3 regions of the Variovorax sp. J31P179 genome follow, and region 1 is predicted to be linked to each of the others. Evidence: riboswitches for the same ligand, from Rfam matches in the RefSeq annotation. Region 1 holds a riboswitch; each other region holds the start of a gene.
The links. A riboswitch is a leader RNA that binds a small molecule or an ion and turns the genes downstream of it on or off. The one in region 1 is predicted to bind thiamine pyrophosphate.
Positions count from the first base shown of each region.

Region 1 (5,700 bases):
CTCCTGGGTCTCGAGAGTGGCGCGCGCGCCGGCACCGAACAGCAGCGTGTCGGCCACCGCGCGGACACCCGGCACCCGGTCGCTCTGGTCGATGTTGTTGGCCGGATCACGGGCCGAGTTGACGCTGATCACGATCAGCTTGCGAACGCTGCCGCGCGGGATGCCGACCTCCTCGAAGCTCTCGCGCAGGCCGCCGCCGACCAGGGCGCGGTCGAGCAGCCGGCGCACCGCCAGGTTGTCGGCCACGCCGCCGTCGACCAGGTGGATGAAGGGGCGGCTCTGCGCATCGAGGTAGCTGTTGGCCTGCATGCGGAACATGCGGGCCCGGTAGTTGCCGCCGCCGCGCACGGCGAGCCGCGGCACGATGCCACGATCGCGGCACTCCTGCGAATAGTTCTTGAGCGTCAGCGGGCTCAGCAGGATCGGCACCGCCGACGAGGCCGCGACCGCGAACGACAGCGGCACGCTCTGCAGGTCCGAGCAGATCAGCTCGAACTGGTCGGCCGTGAATTCGAAGGGCGTGCCGAGCGACATGTCGGTGGCCGCGATCACCAGCTGCGGATGGCGCGGGTTGCGCTCGATGTCGGCGTAGGTCTTGCCCTCGTAGATCTCGTCGAGCCGGCGCGCCAGCAGGTGGCTGCGGCCATACCAGGGCGATGTGAGGTCATGCAGGCTGCCCGGCCGCAGTGCCTGCAGGATCAGGCTGTTCTGGAAGTTCTGGCGCAGGAAGTCGCGCTCGAAGTCGGGCAGCCTGTCGGCACCGAAAGCCGCGTAGTAGGCCGCGAGGATGCTGCCGCCCGAGACCCCGCTGATCACGTCGGTGGCGTCGAGCAGGTCGGAGTGGCGGCCGTTCAGGTCGAACCTGGTGCGGCGCAGTTCCTCCAGCACGCCATAGCCGAAAGCGGCGGCACGCGCGCCGCCGCCGGAGAGCGTCACGGCGACCAGGATCGTGGGGTCGCGGCCCGACGCCGGCGCCATCAGGCTGGAAGTCGGCGGCGCCCGCTCGACCAGCGGCTCGTTGAGCCATGGCCGGATCGACGAACAGCCCGCCAGGCAGGCGGCGATCAGGAGACCACAGAGCGCGCGCAGGCCGGGCATGCGGTGGGTATCAGGCGACGGCGGGGCGCCAGTCGGCCAGCAGTCCGGGCAGCTGCGCCATGTCGGTGAAGATCTGTGCCACGCCGACGGCCCGCAGCGCTTCGGGCCCGCTGTGGCCGAGATCGCTCGGGCTGTAGCCGAACACGGTGGCGCCGGCTGCGACGCCGGCGGTGGCCCCGGTGACTGTGTCCTCGACCACCGCGCAGCGCGCCGGGTCGACGCCGAGCGCCGCCGCCGCCGCCAGGTAGACGTCCGGCGCGGGCTTGGAGCGCGGGGTTTCGTGGCCGCTGAAGATCCTGCCTGCGAAGCAGTCCAGGATGCCGATCTTCTCGAGCTGCAGCTCGACCTTGTGACGATCGGCGCCCGAGGCGCAGGCAATGCGGCCGTCCAGCGCCGCGTGCAGCGCGCGCACCGCCAGGGCGGCGTTGGGAATCGCGAGCAAATCACGCTCCAGCGCCTCGTTGCGGCGGCCGCGGAAGCCGTGCAGCCATTCGGGCGTGATCGCGAAGCCGGTCCTGGCCTCGATCAGCGCGGCTTCGTCCTTGACCGCCTTGCCGGTGAAGATCCGCATCGATTCCTCGGTGCTGATCGCCCAGCCGAGCTCGCCGAGCATCTCGGCGAGCACGCGGTTGGTGATGGGTTCGGAGTCGACCAGGACGCCGTCGCAGTCGAACAGGACGGCGTCGAAGGGAGGTGCTTTCATGGGAGCGATCGTAACAACGTCGCCCCCGGAAGCATGACGACTCAGGCTGGTCGGATCGGAATGTAGATCTCGCCGCCGGCGGCCTTGAACTCGGCCGACTTGCCGGCCATGCCGTCCTCGACCGCGTCGGTCGCCTCGATGCCGCGCTGGGCGGCGTACTCGCGCACCTCCTGGGTGATCTTCATCGAGCAGAACTTGGGCCCGCACATCGAGCAGAAATGCGCCACCTTGCTGCTGTCCTTGGGCAGGGTCTCGTCGTGGAACTCGCGCGCGGTGTCAGGGTCGAGGCCAAGGTTGAACTGGTCCTGCCAGCGGAACTCGAAGCGCGCCTTCGACAGCGCGTCGTCGCGCGAGCGCGCACCCGGGTGCCCCTTGGCCACGTCGGCCGCGTGCGCCGCGATCTTGTACGCGATGATCCCCTGCTTGACGTCGTCGCGGTCCGGCAGGCCCAAGTGCTCCTTCGGCGTGACGTAGCACAGCATCGCGGTGCCGGCCCAGCCGATCATCGCGGCGCCGATCGCGCTGGCGATGTGGTCGTAGCCCGGCGCGATGTCGATGGTCAGCGGGCCCAGGGTGTAGAACGGCGCCTCGTGGCAGTGCTTCAGCTGCTCGTCCATGTTGGCCTGGATCAGGTGCATCGGCACGTGGCCCGGGCCCTCGATCATGGTCTGGACATCATGCTTCCAGGCGATCTGCGTCAGCTCTCCCAGGGTGCGCAATTCGGCGAACTGGGCCTCGTCATTGGCGTCCGAGGCGCAGCCCGGGCGCAGGCCGTCGCCGAGCGAGAAGCTCACGTCGTAGGCCTTCATGATGTCGCAGATGTCCTCGAAGTGCGTGTAGAGGAAGCTCTCCTTGTGGTGCGAGATGCACCACTTGGCCATGATCGAGCCGCCGCGCGAGACGATGCCGGTGCGCCGATCCGCCGTGAGATGGATGAAAGGCAGCCGCAGCCCGGCGTGGATGGTGAAGTAGTCGACGCCCTGCTCGGCCTGCTCGATCAGCGTGTCGCGGTAGATCTCCCAGGTCAGGTCCTCGGCCACGCCGCCGACCTTCTCCAGCGCCTGGTAGATCGGCACCGTGCCGATCGGCACCGGGCTGTTGCGCACGATCCAGTCGCGCGTGGTGTGGATGTTGCGGCCGGTCGACAGGTCCATCACGTTGTCGGCGCCCCAGCGGATCGCCCACACCAGTTTCTCGACCTCTTCCTCGATGCTGGAGGTCACGGCGGAGTTGCCGATGTTGGCGTTGATCTTGACCTTGAAGTTGCGCCCGATCGCCATCGGCTCGACTTCCGGGTGGTTGATGTTGGCCGGGATGATGGCGCGGCCGCGCGCCACTTCGTCGCGCACGAACTCGGGCGTGATGATCTTCGGGATGCGGGCGCCCATCGGGTTGCCGGCCAGCCGCTTCTCGCGCGCCTCGTCGGCCATGTACTCGGCCATCCATTCGCGCCGGCCGTTCTCGCGCAGCGCGACATATTCCATCTCGGGCGTCACGATGCCGCGCCGGGCGTAGTGCATCTGCGTGACGTTGGCACCGGCCTTGGCGCGGCGCGGCGTGCGCTGCAGCGCGGCGGCGCCGGCGCGCAGCTCGGCGATGCGCCGGGCATCGCGGTCGGCATGGGTCGCGCCATCGTCCAGCGCGAGATGCAGGCGGCCCTCGTAGCGTTCGGTGTCGTTGCGTTCGGAGATCCACGCATCGCGCACGCCGGGCAGCCCGCGGCGGATGTCGATGTCGGCCGCCGGGTCGGTGTACGGGCCCGAGGTGTCGTAGAGAGACACCCGCTCGCCATTGGTCAGCGCCACTTCGCGCACCGGCACGCGCAGGTCGGGCCGGCTGCCGGCGATGGCGCCCTTGGTCGAGGCCGGGAAGGGCTCGCGCGTGAGCGTGAGCAGGGAAGCGAACTTGTAGCTGGCATTCATGCGGGGCACTCCTGTTCTTGAAAACAAAGGGTGCTCCGCGATGCCTCCGAACGGCATCGCTCCGGAAAAGGGAGTGAGGGTGCCGGGGAGTCGCAGCTCTTCTTACGCTGGTATGAACCAGATCAAGTTCGCGGGTTCGGCCGCTTGGCCATCTCAGCACGCGTCTGCGTGCACCCCGGAGCGGGGCCGATTCTAGGTGCCTTGCGGCCCCGCGATCAAGCGGAGTGTGCCGCCGCCAGTGGCGGAACCGTCCGCATCGGCTCGGCGGCATGCAACGCCGCCCAGGCGTCCAGGCCGCCCGCCAGCACGCGCACCCGCGGCAGGCCCGCGCTCATCAGCACGCGCGCCGCCGCGATCGCCGTGGCGTCGTCGGGGCAATCGCAGAAGACGACCACTTCGCGGCCATCGGCAAAAGCCGAGAGCCGCTTCGGCAGCTGCTTCAGGCCGATGCCGATCGCGCCCGGGATCGCCCTCGTGTCGAGCGCGCGGGCCTCGTCCGAGCGGACGTCGATGACTGTCGGGCCGGCGCCCGCCGCCAGGGCCTCGCGCAAGGCTTCGACCTGGACGTGGACGATGTCGTCGACCTGCTGCGCCAGCCGGCGTTGCCGCCAGCGCCAGCCGATGAAGGCCGCCAGCGCCAGCACGCCGATCGCCAGCGCGCCCAGGCCGATGTTGGAGATCACCGCGAGGACGTCCTGGATCGCGGCATGGAAGATCCGGCCCACGAACAGGCAAAGCAGGGTCCAGATCAGCGCAGCCACGGTTTCGTAGGCCAGGAACCGCAGGTTCGACATGCCGAGGGCGCCGGCCATCGGCGGCGCCACCACCGAGACACCGGGCACGAACTTGGCCGCGATCAGCGACCACCCGCCCCAGCGCCCGAGGATCGATTCGCTGCGTCGGACGCAGGAGTCGGGCGACAGCGAGATCCGGCACAGCAGCCGCATCACGCGGTAGCCCCAGCGGCGCCCGGCCAGGAACCAGACGCCGTCGCCGAGGATGTTGCCGAGCACCGCCGCCAGCACCACCGCGACCACGGACAGCTGCCCGCCGACCGTCAACCCGCCCGCCACGACCAGGAACGGCACGGCCGGCACCGGCGCCCCGAGGCGCGTCGCGAGCGTGGCGGCGAAGACCAGGGCGGCGCCCTGGCTGGCGAGGAGCGAGACGAAGTCGTTCATGGTTGTAGTGACGTGGAGGCCGGGGCCAGGTGAGCCGCTATTGGCCCTGAGCCGGCCGTTCGGCCGACGCTGGCGCGGGCGAGGCGGCCGCTGCGGCCGCCGGCGAGGGCGGATTGCCGCGGAGGTCGAGATCCGAGAAGTAGGCGATGCCGTGGCCGTGGGTGTTGTCGGCGTCGGCCGAGACCGCCACCGCCGTCACGTCGGGCCGGATGTCGCCGGCCTCTTCGCCGAAGGCACGGCGGTAGTCCGACAGCAGGTTGCGGCGCTCGGAGGTCCAGCTGCCCGGCTTGGCCGCGGCGCCGGATTCGAGCACCACCATGCGGATGCGCTTGGTGAAGGCGTTGTCGAACGCGTTGCCCTTGGCTTCCTTGTTGTCCCAGACGTAGCACAGGGTCTCGGTCGGCACCGCCTCGCCGGTGGCGCGGCGCGCCAGCGACAGACGGGTGCGCTCGCCGACGGACAGCCGGTCGGCCGGGAAATCGAAGAACACGCAGACCTTGGCCGCGCCATCGTCGCCGGAGCGCGTGCGCAGGTCGGCGCCCTCGACGAAAGACTCCACCCGCCAGCGCCAGGCCAGCGTAGCCTGCTCGTTGAGCTCCACTCGGGCGGGATGCACCAAGTTCCCGTAGGAGTTGTCGGCATCGACCTTGAGCACGCGCTGGCCGTCGAGCTGATCGACCTCGAAGCGGGTCGGCGACTTGTTGGGCAAGGTGGTGAAATGCCACGGCGCGGGCGGCTGGGCTCCGGTCGCGCCCGAGAAGGGCGTGAGCAGGTTCTTGTCCTGCGCGCGCGCGTC
Region 1 covers NZ_JASZYL010000006.1:443,426-449,125, forward strand. The annotation lists gene QTI17_RS18560 (patatin-like phospholipase family protein) at 1-1,098, opposite strand, end outside; gene QTI17_RS18565 (HAD family hydrolase) at 1,109-1,801, opposite strand; gene thiC (phosphomethylpyrimidine synthase ThiC) at 1,843-3,723, opposite strand; TPP riboswitch at 3,806-3,911, opposite strand; gene QTI17_RS18575 (VTT domain-containing protein) at 3,939-4,904, opposite strand; gene QTI17_RS18580 (DUF3047 domain-containing protein) at 4,942-5,700, opposite strand, start outside.

Region 2 (5,700 bases), on a different contig from region 1:
TCGACCGCGACGACCTGGATGCTGCGATGCGATGCCGTCGGCGCCAGCTCCTTCACCTCGTCGGTGTAGGCAACGCCGAAGGCCGCGCCGTCCTCGCCGATCAACCCGTCGCCGCCTCCGTCGCCCACGGCCATCGCCTGCAGCTCGATGCCCTGGCGCCAGCCGGCCACCGTGGCCGAATCTTCCAGCGACAGAGCCCGGCGCGGGAAGCGGTGCTGCAGGTTGGCGAGCTCGCTCGCGAGGTAATGAGCGAACTCGCGCGGCGACACCCGGCCGCCGCGTTCGACGTAGAAGACATGGGGGGAGTAGCAGCCTTGCTGGTCATAGCGCATCACGTCCCAGGCGGCCAGGCGTGCCGTCGCCGGCGCTTTCAGGGCATCGAGGGCCGAGGCGCTGACCAGGCCGAAGCCCAGCTTGTGACCGTAGGCCAGGAAGCGCGTCGTGACCGGCAGCCGGCGCCGGATCTGGTCCAGCGAATCGTTGCCGCCATAGGCCAGCACCGTGTCTGCCTCGGCATACAGCGCCGACGCCTGTTCCTCGTCGCCGCCCTTCCACCACACCACGGCCAGGCAATCGGCCAGCGGCGGGTGGACTTCGGCCAGCAGGCGCGCGAACAGGCCCGCGAACAGCGGCTCCGCGCTCGGCAGCTTGCCGATGTTGCCGGCCTTCACGAGCAGCCCGCAGACCAGGCTCCAGAGCGCAATGGCCGGCACGTTGCCGGCCCAGACGTGGACCAGAAGCTCCGGCCCGAAGGCCTTCGCCGCGCCGCCCTTGGGGCGCGGCTGGAATTCGTCAAGCAGCTTCGGATTGGCGAAATCCTCGGCGACGAAGCGATGCAGCTGCGGCGCGCGAAAGGTCTTGAAGAAGGCCGTGAGGCCGAGGCGGACCATCTCGGCGTCGTAGCCGGTGACGATCGGCAGCAGCTGGTCGAGCTCCCTGCGGTATGGATCGGCCGGGTCCAGCAGCCGAGCCATCGCCCGATCGACCACGTCCACGATCCCGGACACGGTCATGGTCTTCAGATGGCGGCGGGTGGCGTGCCCGACACGCACGGCAAGGGCGCGCATCTGATCCGGACTGAGCACCGGAACGGCGACCTCGAGCCGGGTCGGGCCCGATTCGAAGCGCAGGGACCGCCACTGCACGTCCGCTGGCGCCAGGCCCGGCAGGTAGCCGGCGGTCGCATGCAGCGTCGTCATGCGGCGGCCCGGATGAATTCCTCCACCGCCAGCGAGCAGCCCTTGGCCTGCGCGCCCTCGGCGCGACCGAGCAGCAGGAAGCCGCCGTCCGCCGCCAGGCCTACGTCCTCGGTCAGGATGGTGGTCACCGAATTGAAATTGGCGAGATCGCAGTGAACCAGGATCCCGCGCTCGGCAGGCGCGACTTCACGGCCCGTGAGCGGGTCGACCAGACGCGAGCGGATCCAGTGCGGCCCGGACTTGACCGAGGGCACCGAGGCGTTGCCCGCATCGTAGAACTGCGTGCTCAGCTCGGTCATGCCATACATGTTGATGCAGTGCGATCGCTCGATGCCGAGCAGCGCGGACAGCTCCGCATAGAAGGTGTCGAGCGGCAAGTCGCGTGACTGTCCCTTGTAGCCGCCGGTGTCCAGCACCCGGCTGCCCGCCGGCAGGCGGAACGACTGGCCGCGCCGCTTGAGCTCGTCGATCAGGTGCACGAAGCTGTAGCTGGCGCCGAGCAACGCGAAGGGCTCGCCGCGCTGCTGCGCATCCGACAGGGCCTCGCAGAGTCCCGGCAGGTCCAAGCCCTGCGGACTCATGAAGTAGCGGCTCTCCGCGGTTCCGAACGCCTCCATGGCCAGCGCCAGATAGTGGGCGAGCGAGGAATTGGCCAGCACGGTCTCGGTGGGGAACAGGATGCCCATGCGCATCGGGCCATGCCCCCGCATGAAGCGCTGAGCGAAGTTGCCGATCATCGAGCGGTCGTAGACCGCCAGCGTCGGATGAAAATGGCGGCCCTTGACCTCGCTGCGGGTGGTGCCGCTGGTCATGAAGACCCGGTCGGTGGCGGCCGGCGGCTCGCAGCGCAGCGGCAGTTCCTTGAAGGCGTCGATCGGTACTGCCGGGATGTCGCTCCAGCGCTTCACGCTTCGCGGGGTCGCGCCGCGCCGTTGGCAAAAACGCTTGAAGGGCTGGTTGTTGGCGTACTGGTAGGCGAACAGTCGCAACGCCAGGCCATCGAAGTCGGCGTCGGAGCAACCGTCTTGCGCGATGAAGGCGAGGACGGCAGCGACCACGTCGCTGGCTGCCGCCGTGGGCGCAGGTGGATTCGCAGAGGAATTGTGCATAGGGCCTTCTTCGTGACCGTGAAACGGGTGCTCCGAAGGCCGCTTCGGGGTCGGCAGGATGTGCCGATGACCCAAGCAACTGCTCTTCTTCCGCCGGTGTTAACCGGTTCAAGTTCGCGGGTTTGAATCTCAGCACTGTGACGTGCACCCCGGAGCATCATGGATTTTAGGCGCATTCGCGCCTGCCGCCGTGCCGGCCCGCGATCGGCTCCTTGCCCATCAAGTCAGGCAGGGCGAGAGAGGGATGATCCCTTTCATGGACGTGGAGCCCGATCCAGTCCTAAAGTCTTCATCTTCTTGCTGACTTCCTCGATACGAAGTGACCCTGCGTCGCGTTCTGCTTGTGATCGCATTCCTGGTCGCCACGGGTGCCTGGATTGCCTTCGTTTATTGGATGACGGGGATGGAACGCAAGGAGCCGGCCTACCTGGAGATCGACCTCACGGAGATTCCGCCGGGCAGCCCGAAGTTCTACACCTTCCAACGTACACCCCTGGCCCTCGTGCGAACCACCGATGCGATGCTCGATGACCTTCGGGCGCAAACCGCCCACACCTGGAACCATCGTCCGATCGCGGCCGGGCGTCCATCGTTCTTCATCTACTCCCTGGTGAGCCCGGCCGACGGATGCGAGGTCGATCACGTGCCCAGCGGCGCGGACCGCTACGCGCCAGTGCGTCCGTGGCAAGGCGGCTATCGCGATCCATGCCGTTTTGGCGAATGGGACTACGCTGGCCGCGCGATCAAGCAGTACGCGGACCAGGACGCGCGGCTGCTGCAGATGGCCGACCTGGATGTGCCGGACTTCGAAGTCAGGGACTACCACATCTTGCGCATCACTCGTGCCCCGAAGCGATAGTCGAGACCGATGTTTTGCGAGTTCAGCATGCCTCCAGCGAGCGATCGGCAGGGCGCTGCGGACCCAACTGACTCTCGAGCCACTCGCACATCGCGCTTGCGCTCTGCTCGAAGCCGATGATCGCCGAGTAGTGGTTGGCGCCCGGTTGAGGTGCGCACAGCGACAGGTTGCCCGCATCGGTCCAGGCAGAGTGGAAAGTGGTCGACTGCCGCACGAACTCCGCGCTCTCCTCGCCGCCCCATGTCAGCAGAACCGGCGTGGGACAGGCGCGAATCGAGAACAGCGGCGAGTTGCGCCGGATCACGCCGTCGTCCAGCTGAATCTGCGGCTGCAGGTAGCTGTGGCGCAGCGGTTCCAGGTCGTACAGGCCGCTGACCAGAACGGCGGCCCGGAACGGATCTTCAGGCAGGCCGTAGTCGTCCGACCAGCGCGTCTGCAGTGCCATGGCCGCCAGGTGGGCGCCGGCCGAGTGCCCGCCGACGGCCACGCGCGCCGGATCCCCGCCGTGCCGCTCGATGTTGCGCAGCACCCAAGCCAGTGCCGCCCGCGTCTGGCGCGTGATCTCGTCGATCCCGACCCAAGGCGCCAAGGCGTAGTTCACGACCACTGTCGTGATGCCCAGCGCATGCAAGCCCAGCGCGACACAGCTGAAATCACCGGCCAAGAACGCCCGCCAGTAGCCTCCGTGGATGAAGACGAAGACCGGCGCATCGGACGGCGCCGCCGGGAAGATGTCCAGCGTCTCGGCCAAGGTCGGCCCGAAGGGAACGCCCTGCAGGCCGGGCAAGCGCTCGCGAGCCAACCGGCTCTGTTCGACGTAGTGCCGCTGGTAGGCGCCCGGGTCACTCAGCCGGGCCGCCGGGTTGTACTCGGCGTCGATCTCTGCCTGGCTGGCGAACTGGCGGTAGAGCATGGGTGGCTTCATCACAATCCCAGGTAGGCTTGACGGATCATCGGATCGTCGATCAATGCGGCCGACGGGCCATGACGCACCACATGGCCATCTTCCATCACGTAGGCCGTGTCGGCAATCGACAGCGCCGCATAGACGTTCTGCTCCACCATGCCGATGGTCACGCCCTGGGCACGGATCGAACGCAGCGCGGCGAACACCTCGTCGGCCATGGCCGGCGCCAGGCCCAGGCTCGGCTCGTCCAGCAGCAGAACGCGCGGCATGGACATCAGGCCGCGCGCCAACGCCAGCATCTGCTGTTCACCGCCGGACAGCAGGCCGGCCGGGGTGGCGCGCCGCTCCTTCAGCCGCGGGAAAAGCTCATACATCAGGTCCACCCGCGCCCGCCACCCCTTGCGCACGCGCGGCAGGTAGGCACCGATGCGCAGGGTTTCGGCGACCGTGAAGTCCGCAAACACCAGGCGGCCTTCGGGCACCAGCGCGATGCCGTCGTCGACGCGCTGGTGGGCGAAACGGCCAGTGACGTCGGCGCCGTCGAAGCGGATGCGGCCCGACCGCAGGCGCAGCAGTCCGGCCAGCGACCGCATCAAGGTGGACTTGCCCGCGCCGTTGCTGCCGATGATGGCCGTGATCGAACCGGCGGGGATCGCGACGTCGACCTGGTCGAGCACCTGGATCTCGCCGTAGCCGGCACTGGCGCCGAGCGCCTCAAGCAGGTACGGCATGGCGTCGTTCTCCCAGGTAGGCCTTGATGACGCGAGGATCGTTGGCGATCTCCGCAGGGAGGCCTTCGACCACCTTGCGACCTTCGTGCATGACCACGATGCGATCGCTCAGGCGCATGAGTGCCTTCATCACGTGCTCGATGATGACGATGCTCAGCCCGTAGCGCTCCCGCACTTCGCGGATCAGTTCGAGCGCCGCGCCCACCTCGGTGGCATTGAGCCCGGCCAGCACCTCGTCGAGCAGCAGCAGGCGGGGCCGGGTCGCCAGCGCGCGGGCGATTTCCAGCCGCTTGCGGCCCGCCAGGTTGAGCTGCGAAGCCGGCAGGTCCGCTCGATCGGCGAGCCCGGTCTCGCGCAGCAATGCGAAGGCATGTTCGCGGGCCTCCGCAGGCGACGCGATGCGCCCGCGCCCGTACATGGCTCCGACGGCCACGTTCTCCAGCACGCTCATGCCCGGAAAGGGCCGCACGATCTGGAAGGTGCGCGCCACGCCCAGCGCATTGATGCGCTCCGGCGGCTGCCCCTGGATCGCCTGTCCTTCGAGCATGATCTGTCCCGACGAAGGTTTGACGTTGCCCGCGATCATGCTGAACAGCGTGGTCTTGCCGGCGCCGTTGGCGCCCATCACGCCGAGGATTTCTCCCGGCATGACATCGAAGCTGACGTCGTCGACCGCCAGGTTGCCGCCGTACCGGCGGGCCAGGTTGCGCACGGAAAGAAGACTCACGCCGGCCTCCCGACGACCGCTCGACGCTTGAGCGACGCCGAACGCCGCCGGGCCCACAGGCCCGACAGTCCGGACGGCGCCAGCAGCACGAAGCCGATCAGCAGCGCGCCCAGCAGGATCATGTAGGTCTGGGGCGCCCGGGCCCACAGCAGTTCGCTCAGGAACAGG
Region 2 covers NZ_JASZYL010000025.1:45,633-51,332, reverse strand. The annotation lists gene QTI17_RS33545 (acyl-CoA reductase) at 1-1,199, opposite strand, end outside; gene QTI17_RS33540 (LuxE/PaaK family acyltransferase) at 1,196-2,308, opposite strand; TPP riboswitch at 2,377-2,470, opposite strand; gene QTI17_RS33535 (Rieske (2Fe-2S) protein) at 2,628-3,167, shown strand; gene QTI17_RS33530 (alpha/beta hydrolase) at 3,190-4,092, opposite strand; gene QTI17_RS33525 (ABC transporter ATP-binding protein) at 4,092-4,805, opposite strand; gene QTI17_RS33520 (ABC transporter ATP-binding protein) at 4,789-5,532, opposite strand; gene QTI17_RS33515 (branched-chain amino acid ABC transporter permease) at 5,529-5,700, opposite strand, start outside.
Region 2: it holds a riboswitch for thiamine pyrophosphate, as region 1 does, so the genes downstream of both, QTI17_RS33540 (LuxE/PaaK family acyltransferase) here and thiC (phosphomethylpyrimidine synthase ThiC) in region 1, are expected to answer to the same signal.

Region 3 (5,700 bases), on a different contig from region 1:
ACCGACAAGCTCGAAGCCAACGCCATCGGCGACGTGGTGCTGTCGCTGCAGCAGCCGCTGGCCGTGCTGCCCTTCACCCAGTCGCGCACCTTGGGCTCGCTGATCCTGGTCGATACCGCCTCGCACCGCACCTCCGCTGCGGTGCTGGTGCGCCCTGCCGCCACAAAGGCCTAAAATTCGGGGTTTTCCCGATCATTCCCTTCCGCTTGCCAAGAAAATGACCCACGTCGTCTCCGAATCCTGCATCCGCTGCAAATACACCGATTGCGTCGACGTCTGTCCGGTCGACTGCTTCCGTGAAGGGCCGAACATGCTGGTCATCGATCCCGACGAGTGCATCGACTGCGCGGTCTGCATCCCCGAGTGCCCGGTGAACGCGATCTACGCCGAAGAAGACCTGCCGGCCAACCAGCTGGCCTTCATCAAGCTCAACGCCGAACTGGCGCTGGCCGACGGCTGGAAGAGCATCACCAAGCGCAAGCCCGCGCTGCCCGATGCCGACGAGTGGAAAGACAAGACCGACAAGATCGGGGAGTTGGTGCGCTGAGTACGCCGGCTGCGCCCATCGAAACCGATGCACTGATCATCGGCGCGGGGCCGGTCGGGCTGTTCCAGGCCTTCCAGCTCGGCCTGCTCGAGATCTCCTGCCACATCGTCGACGCCCTGCCGCGCGCGGGCGGCCAGTGCGTGGCGCTGTACGGCGACAAGCCGATCTACGACATCCCCGGCACGCCGGTCACGACCGGCAGCGGCCTGGCCGAATCCCTGCTGCAGCAGATCGCGCCGTTCAAGCCGCGCATCCATTTCGACGAGCAGGTCGCGACGCTGGCCCGCCAGGACGACGGCCGCCTGCTGCTCGGGACCTCTCGCGGCAACGCCTTCCTTTGCAAGACGGTCTTCATTGCGGCCGGCGTCGGCGCCTTCGTCCCGCGGCGCATCGCGGTCGAAGGCATCGCCCGTCTTGAAGGCACGCGGCTTTTCTACCATCCCGACGCCCTCGAGCGCTTTGCGGGCCAGTCGGTGATCGTCCACGGCGGCGACGATGCCGCCCTGGAGACCGCGCTGGCACTGCTGCCGCTGGCCAAGGCGGTCACGCTGCTGCATCGCCGCGACGTCTTCCAGGCCGAGGAGGCCACGGTCGCGGCCGTGCGCGAGCGCATCGCCGCCGGCGCCCTTCGCCTCCAGGTCGGGCAGCCGGTCGGTTTCGATCCGGCCCATCTGCAGGTCGCCACGCCCGACGCGCAGACCGTCGCGCTGCTCTTCGACACCCTGATCGGCTGCCTGGGCATCTCGCCGCGGCTCGGGCCGATCGCCGACTGGGGATTGGCGCTCGAGCGCAAGCAGCTGCCGGTCGACACCGAGAAGTACCAGACCCAGGAGCGCGGGATCTTCGCCGTCGGCGACATCAACACCTACCCCGGCAAGAAGAAGCTGATCGTCTGCGGCTTCCACGAGGCCACGCTGGCGGCCTGGGGCGCGGCGGCGATCGTGTTTCCCGACAAGTCGATCCCGCTGCAGTACACCACCACCAGCACGCGGCTGCACACGCTGCTCGGCGTCGCCCACTGAGAAAGAACCGATCGATGCCTGAACTTGAGGTGAACACCCCGTTCATGGTGGGGACACCCGCTGGCCTTAGGATCGCCTGACATGCAGGACGTCAACATTTCTCTTTTCCAATGGCTCGGCGCGGGCCATGCGCCCGACGCGCAGTTCCTCTGGCTGGCAACGCAGCTGGCCGACGGAACCTCCTGGCTCTGCCTCGCACTGCTGGCCGTGGCCGCCTGGCGGCAGCCCGCACAACGCGGCTACCTGATGGCGACCCTGGCCGCCGCCGGCGCCGCCGCGCTGGCCGCGCATGCGCTGGCCCAGGCTCTCAATCTCCCGAGGCCCTTCGTCGCCGGCCTGAGCCCCAACTACATCGCCCACGGCGCCAGGGGTTCGCTGCCGAGCGCGCATGCGAGCGTGATGTTCACGCTGGCACTGGTGCTCTGTCTGCGCCCGGCCTTGCGAACGCTTGGCCTCGCGGTGTTCGCGATCGCACTGGTCACCGGCTGGGCCCGCATCTACGTCGGCGCCCATTTCCCGTTCGACATCGCCGCAGGGCTCGCGCTGGCGATCGTGATCACGGGGCTGTTCTGGGTGCTGGCCATCGGCGTGCGCCGCATCGTCCTGCCGCTGATCGCCCGCGACGATGCGCGCTCGGCAAAGCCCACGGGCACGCCCGCCGCCTGAGCGGGCCCGCCGGCCCCGGCCGGCTCTACAATCGACCTGCTTCGCCTGACGGAAGCAACGCTAGGGGTGCCGGCCCGCAACACGCAGTTGCAGGCCGGCTGAGAGAGTCCCTTTGAACCTGACTGAGGTAATCCTCGCGCAGGGAAGCTGGTCCGGCGGCCGCCACGTTTTCTCGCGCGGCGGTCGGGTCGCCGGCCTCGCCCACCTGCCACACACTTGCATGGAGCAAATGGATGGCAAACACAACCCATGAACAGGCCTCGGCCGCGGCCAACGAGGCGCTGACGCCGCTTGGCGAATCGCACCGCGTCTTCCAGTGGCGCGACCACATGGCGCTCTGGTTCAGCCTGGGCGTCGGCCTGCTGGTGATGCAGATCGGCGCCTATCTGGTGCCCGCGGTCGGCACCCGCGACGCGATGCTGGCGATCGTGCTGGGCTCCTGCATCGGCGCCGGCCTGCTGGCCTGGACGGCCCGCGTCGGCTGCGAAAGCGGCCTGGCCAGCGCCGGCCTCATGAACGCCACCTACGGCAGCGCCTTCGCGCGGCTCCCGGTGCTGCTCAACATCGTGCAGCTCATCGGCTGGACCACCTTCGAGCTCGTGATCATGCGCGAAGGCACCCAGGCCATCGGCGCGCAGGCTTTCGGCTGGTCGCTCGGCGGCCCGCTGGGCACCGTCCTGACGACGCTGCTGTGGGGCGCCGTGCTGCTGGCCTTGCTGGCCGGCTCGATGGTCAAGCTGGTGCGCCGCTTCGTGAGCCGCTTCGGCCTGCCGCTGGTGGTGCTCTCGCTGGCCTGGCTGAGCTGGCAGTTCGCGGCCCGGCTCCACGCCAAAGGACTGGACGCCTTCTGGACCCGCCCCGGCGACGGCTCGATGGGCATGTTCGGCGCGCTCGACCTGGTGATCGCCATGCCGGTCTCGTGGCTGCCGCTGGTGGCCGACTACGCACGCCACGGCAAGCGCAGCGCGGGCGGCCTGGGCGGCGCCTTCAGCGGCACCTGGATCGGCTATGTGCTGGCCAACATCTGGTGCTACGCGCTCGGCGTGATGGTCGTGAGCGTGGCCGAGCCCGGCACCGACCTGGTCGCCGCCCTGCTGCTGGCCCAGGGCGGCCTGGTCGCACTCGGCCTGATCCTGATCGACGAGCTCGACAACGCCTACGGCGATGTCTACTCGGGCTCGGTGTCGGCCCACAGCCTGCGGCCGCGCTGGAGCGTGCGGCGCTGGGGCCTGCTGCTGGCCGCGGTCTGCATCGGCTTCGCGCTGGTGCTGCCGATGCACACGCTCGAACCCTTCCTGCTGCTGCTGAGTTCGGTGTTCGTCCCGCTCTACGGCGTGATCCTCGGCCGGCTCGGCACCGGCAACGCGCCGGTGCCGCTCGGCAGCCGCCGCGTCGACCCGGCGGCGGCCGGCCTCTGGATCGGTGGCATCGCGGTCTACCACGCCTGCGCCGCCTGGGCGCCGCAGTGGGGCTCGGCGCTGCCGACCCTGGCCCTGACCTTCGTGTTGGCCCTGGTCACGCGCCCGGCACAGGCAGGCGAACGCTCGGCACTGGTGCAAAGCCGTGGTTGAGGGGACCGTGACCGGCGCCGACCTGCATGTCCGCGCCCGCCGCCATGGCGGCGACCACATAGCCGCGGGCGCGTTCCACCGCCACGGGCAGCGCATGGCCGAGCGCCAGGTGGGCAGCGATCGCCGACGACAGCGTGCAGCCCGTGCCATGCAGATTGCGGCTCGCGATGCGGCTGGAAGAGAGCCGCAGCCGCTCGCCGTCGGCCTCGGCCAGCAGGTCGACCACGTCGTCGCCCGGCAGGTGGCCGCCCTTGAGCAGCACCGCCCTGGCACCCAGGGCGAGCAGTTCGGTGGCCGCGTCGTCGAGCGCATCGACCCCGTCGATCGCATGGCCGATCAGCAGCGCCGCCTCGTCGAGGTTGGGCGTGACGACGATCGCGCGCGGGAACAGTTCGCGCACCAGCTCGGCCACCGTCTCGGCGGCGATCAGCCGGTCGCCGCTGGTGGCGACCATGACCGGATCGAGCACCACGTTGGGCAGCTTGTAGTGGTCGATGGCCCAGGCCACCACCTCGACGATCTCGGGCGCATGCAGCATGCCGAGCTTGACCGCGTCGACCCCGATGTCCTCGACCACCGCCTGGATCTGCGCCTTCAGGAAGGCCGGCGGCACGCCGTGGATGCCCGACACGCCAAGCGTGTTCTGCGCCGTCAGCGCGGTGATCGCGGTCATCCCGTAGCAGCCGAGGGCCGAAAAGGTCTTCAGGTCGGCCTGGATGCCGGCGCCGCCGCCGCTGTCGGAGCCGGCGATCGAAAGCACGCGTGCGTAGCGGGAAAATGCAGAAGTCATGTTGAAAATTATCGACCACGCACGCCGTGGCCCACGCTGAGCCCGCAATGAGCCCGTCGCAAGAATTCCCTTTCCGCTCCGCGGCCGTGCTCGGCGCCGGGCTCATGGGCCGGCTGCTGGCACTGGCACTGGCCCGGGCCGGCTGCGAGATCGACCTGTATGAAGCCGGTGGTCCGCAGGCCGAGGGCGCCGCCGCACGGGTGGCTGCTGCGATGCTCGCGCCGCTGGCCGAATCGGCCGTGGCGCCGTCCTCGGTCGTGCGCATGGGGCATCACGCGCTCGACCGCTGGCCGACGCTGATCGCAGCGCTCGCGGCCCCGGTGTTCTTCCAGCGCGAAGGCACGCTGGTGCTGTGGCACCGCCAGGACGCCGCCGAGGCCGCGCGGCTGCGCCGCGTGCTGGAGCGCACCGGCGAACGGGTGCCGGAGCTGCCCGCGATGCGTACGCTCGACGCCGCCGGCATCGAGGCCATCGAACCCGCGCTGGGGCGGCGCTTCGCGCAGGCGCTGCTGCTGCCCGACGAAGGCCAGCTCGACAACCGCGCCTTGCTCGACGCGCTGCTGGCCACGCTGCAGGCGCAGCCGAAGGTCCGGCTGCATTGGCAGGCGCCGCGCGCGCCCGACGACTTCAGTCCCGGCGCCACCGGCCAGCCCGAACGCGTGATCGACTGCCGCGGCCTCGGCGCCAAGCCGCAGTGGGGCGCGCTGCGCGGCGTGCGCGGCGAAGTGATCCGGGTCCATGCGCCCGAGGTCACGCTGCGGCGGCCGACGCGGCTGGTGCACCCGCGCTACCCGATCTACATCGCACCCAAGCCCGATCACCTGTTCGTCATCGGTGCCACCGAAATCGAGTCGGACGACATGTCGCCGGCCAGCGTGCGTTCCACGCTCGAACTGCTGAGCGCGGCCTACGCGGTGCACAGCGGCTTCGCGGAAGCGCGCATCGTCGAGATCGCGACCCAGTGCCGCCCGACCCTGCCCGACAATCTGCCGGCCGTGCGCGAGCTGCGCCCGCACGTGATGCAGGTCAACGGCCTCTATCGCCACGGCTTCATGATCGCGCCGGCGATCCTCGACGTCGCGCTCGAACTGCTGGCCACCGGCC
Region 3 covers NZ_JASZYL010000002.1:660,803-666,502, forward strand. The annotation lists gene QTI17_RS07520 (sulfate adenylyltransferase subunit 1) at 1-174, shown strand, start outside; gene fdxA (ferredoxin FdxA) at 218-547, shown strand; gene QTI17_RS07530 (NAD(P)/FAD-dependent oxidoreductase) at 505-1,569, shown strand; gene QTI17_RS07535 (phosphatase PAP2 family protein) at 1,651-2,235, shown strand; TPP riboswitch at 2,288-2,397, shown strand; gene QTI17_RS07540 (purine-cytosine permease family protein) at 2,469-3,806, shown strand; gene thiD (bifunctional hydroxymethylpyrimidine kinase/phosphomethylpyrimidine kinase) at 3,751-4,596, opposite strand; gene QTI17_RS07550 (FAD-dependent oxidoreductase) at 4,644-5,700, shown strand, end outside.
Region 3: it holds a riboswitch for thiamine pyrophosphate, as region 1 does, so the genes downstream of both, QTI17_RS07540 (purine-cytosine permease family protein) here and thiC (phosphomethylpyrimidine synthase ThiC) in region 1, are expected to answer to the same signal.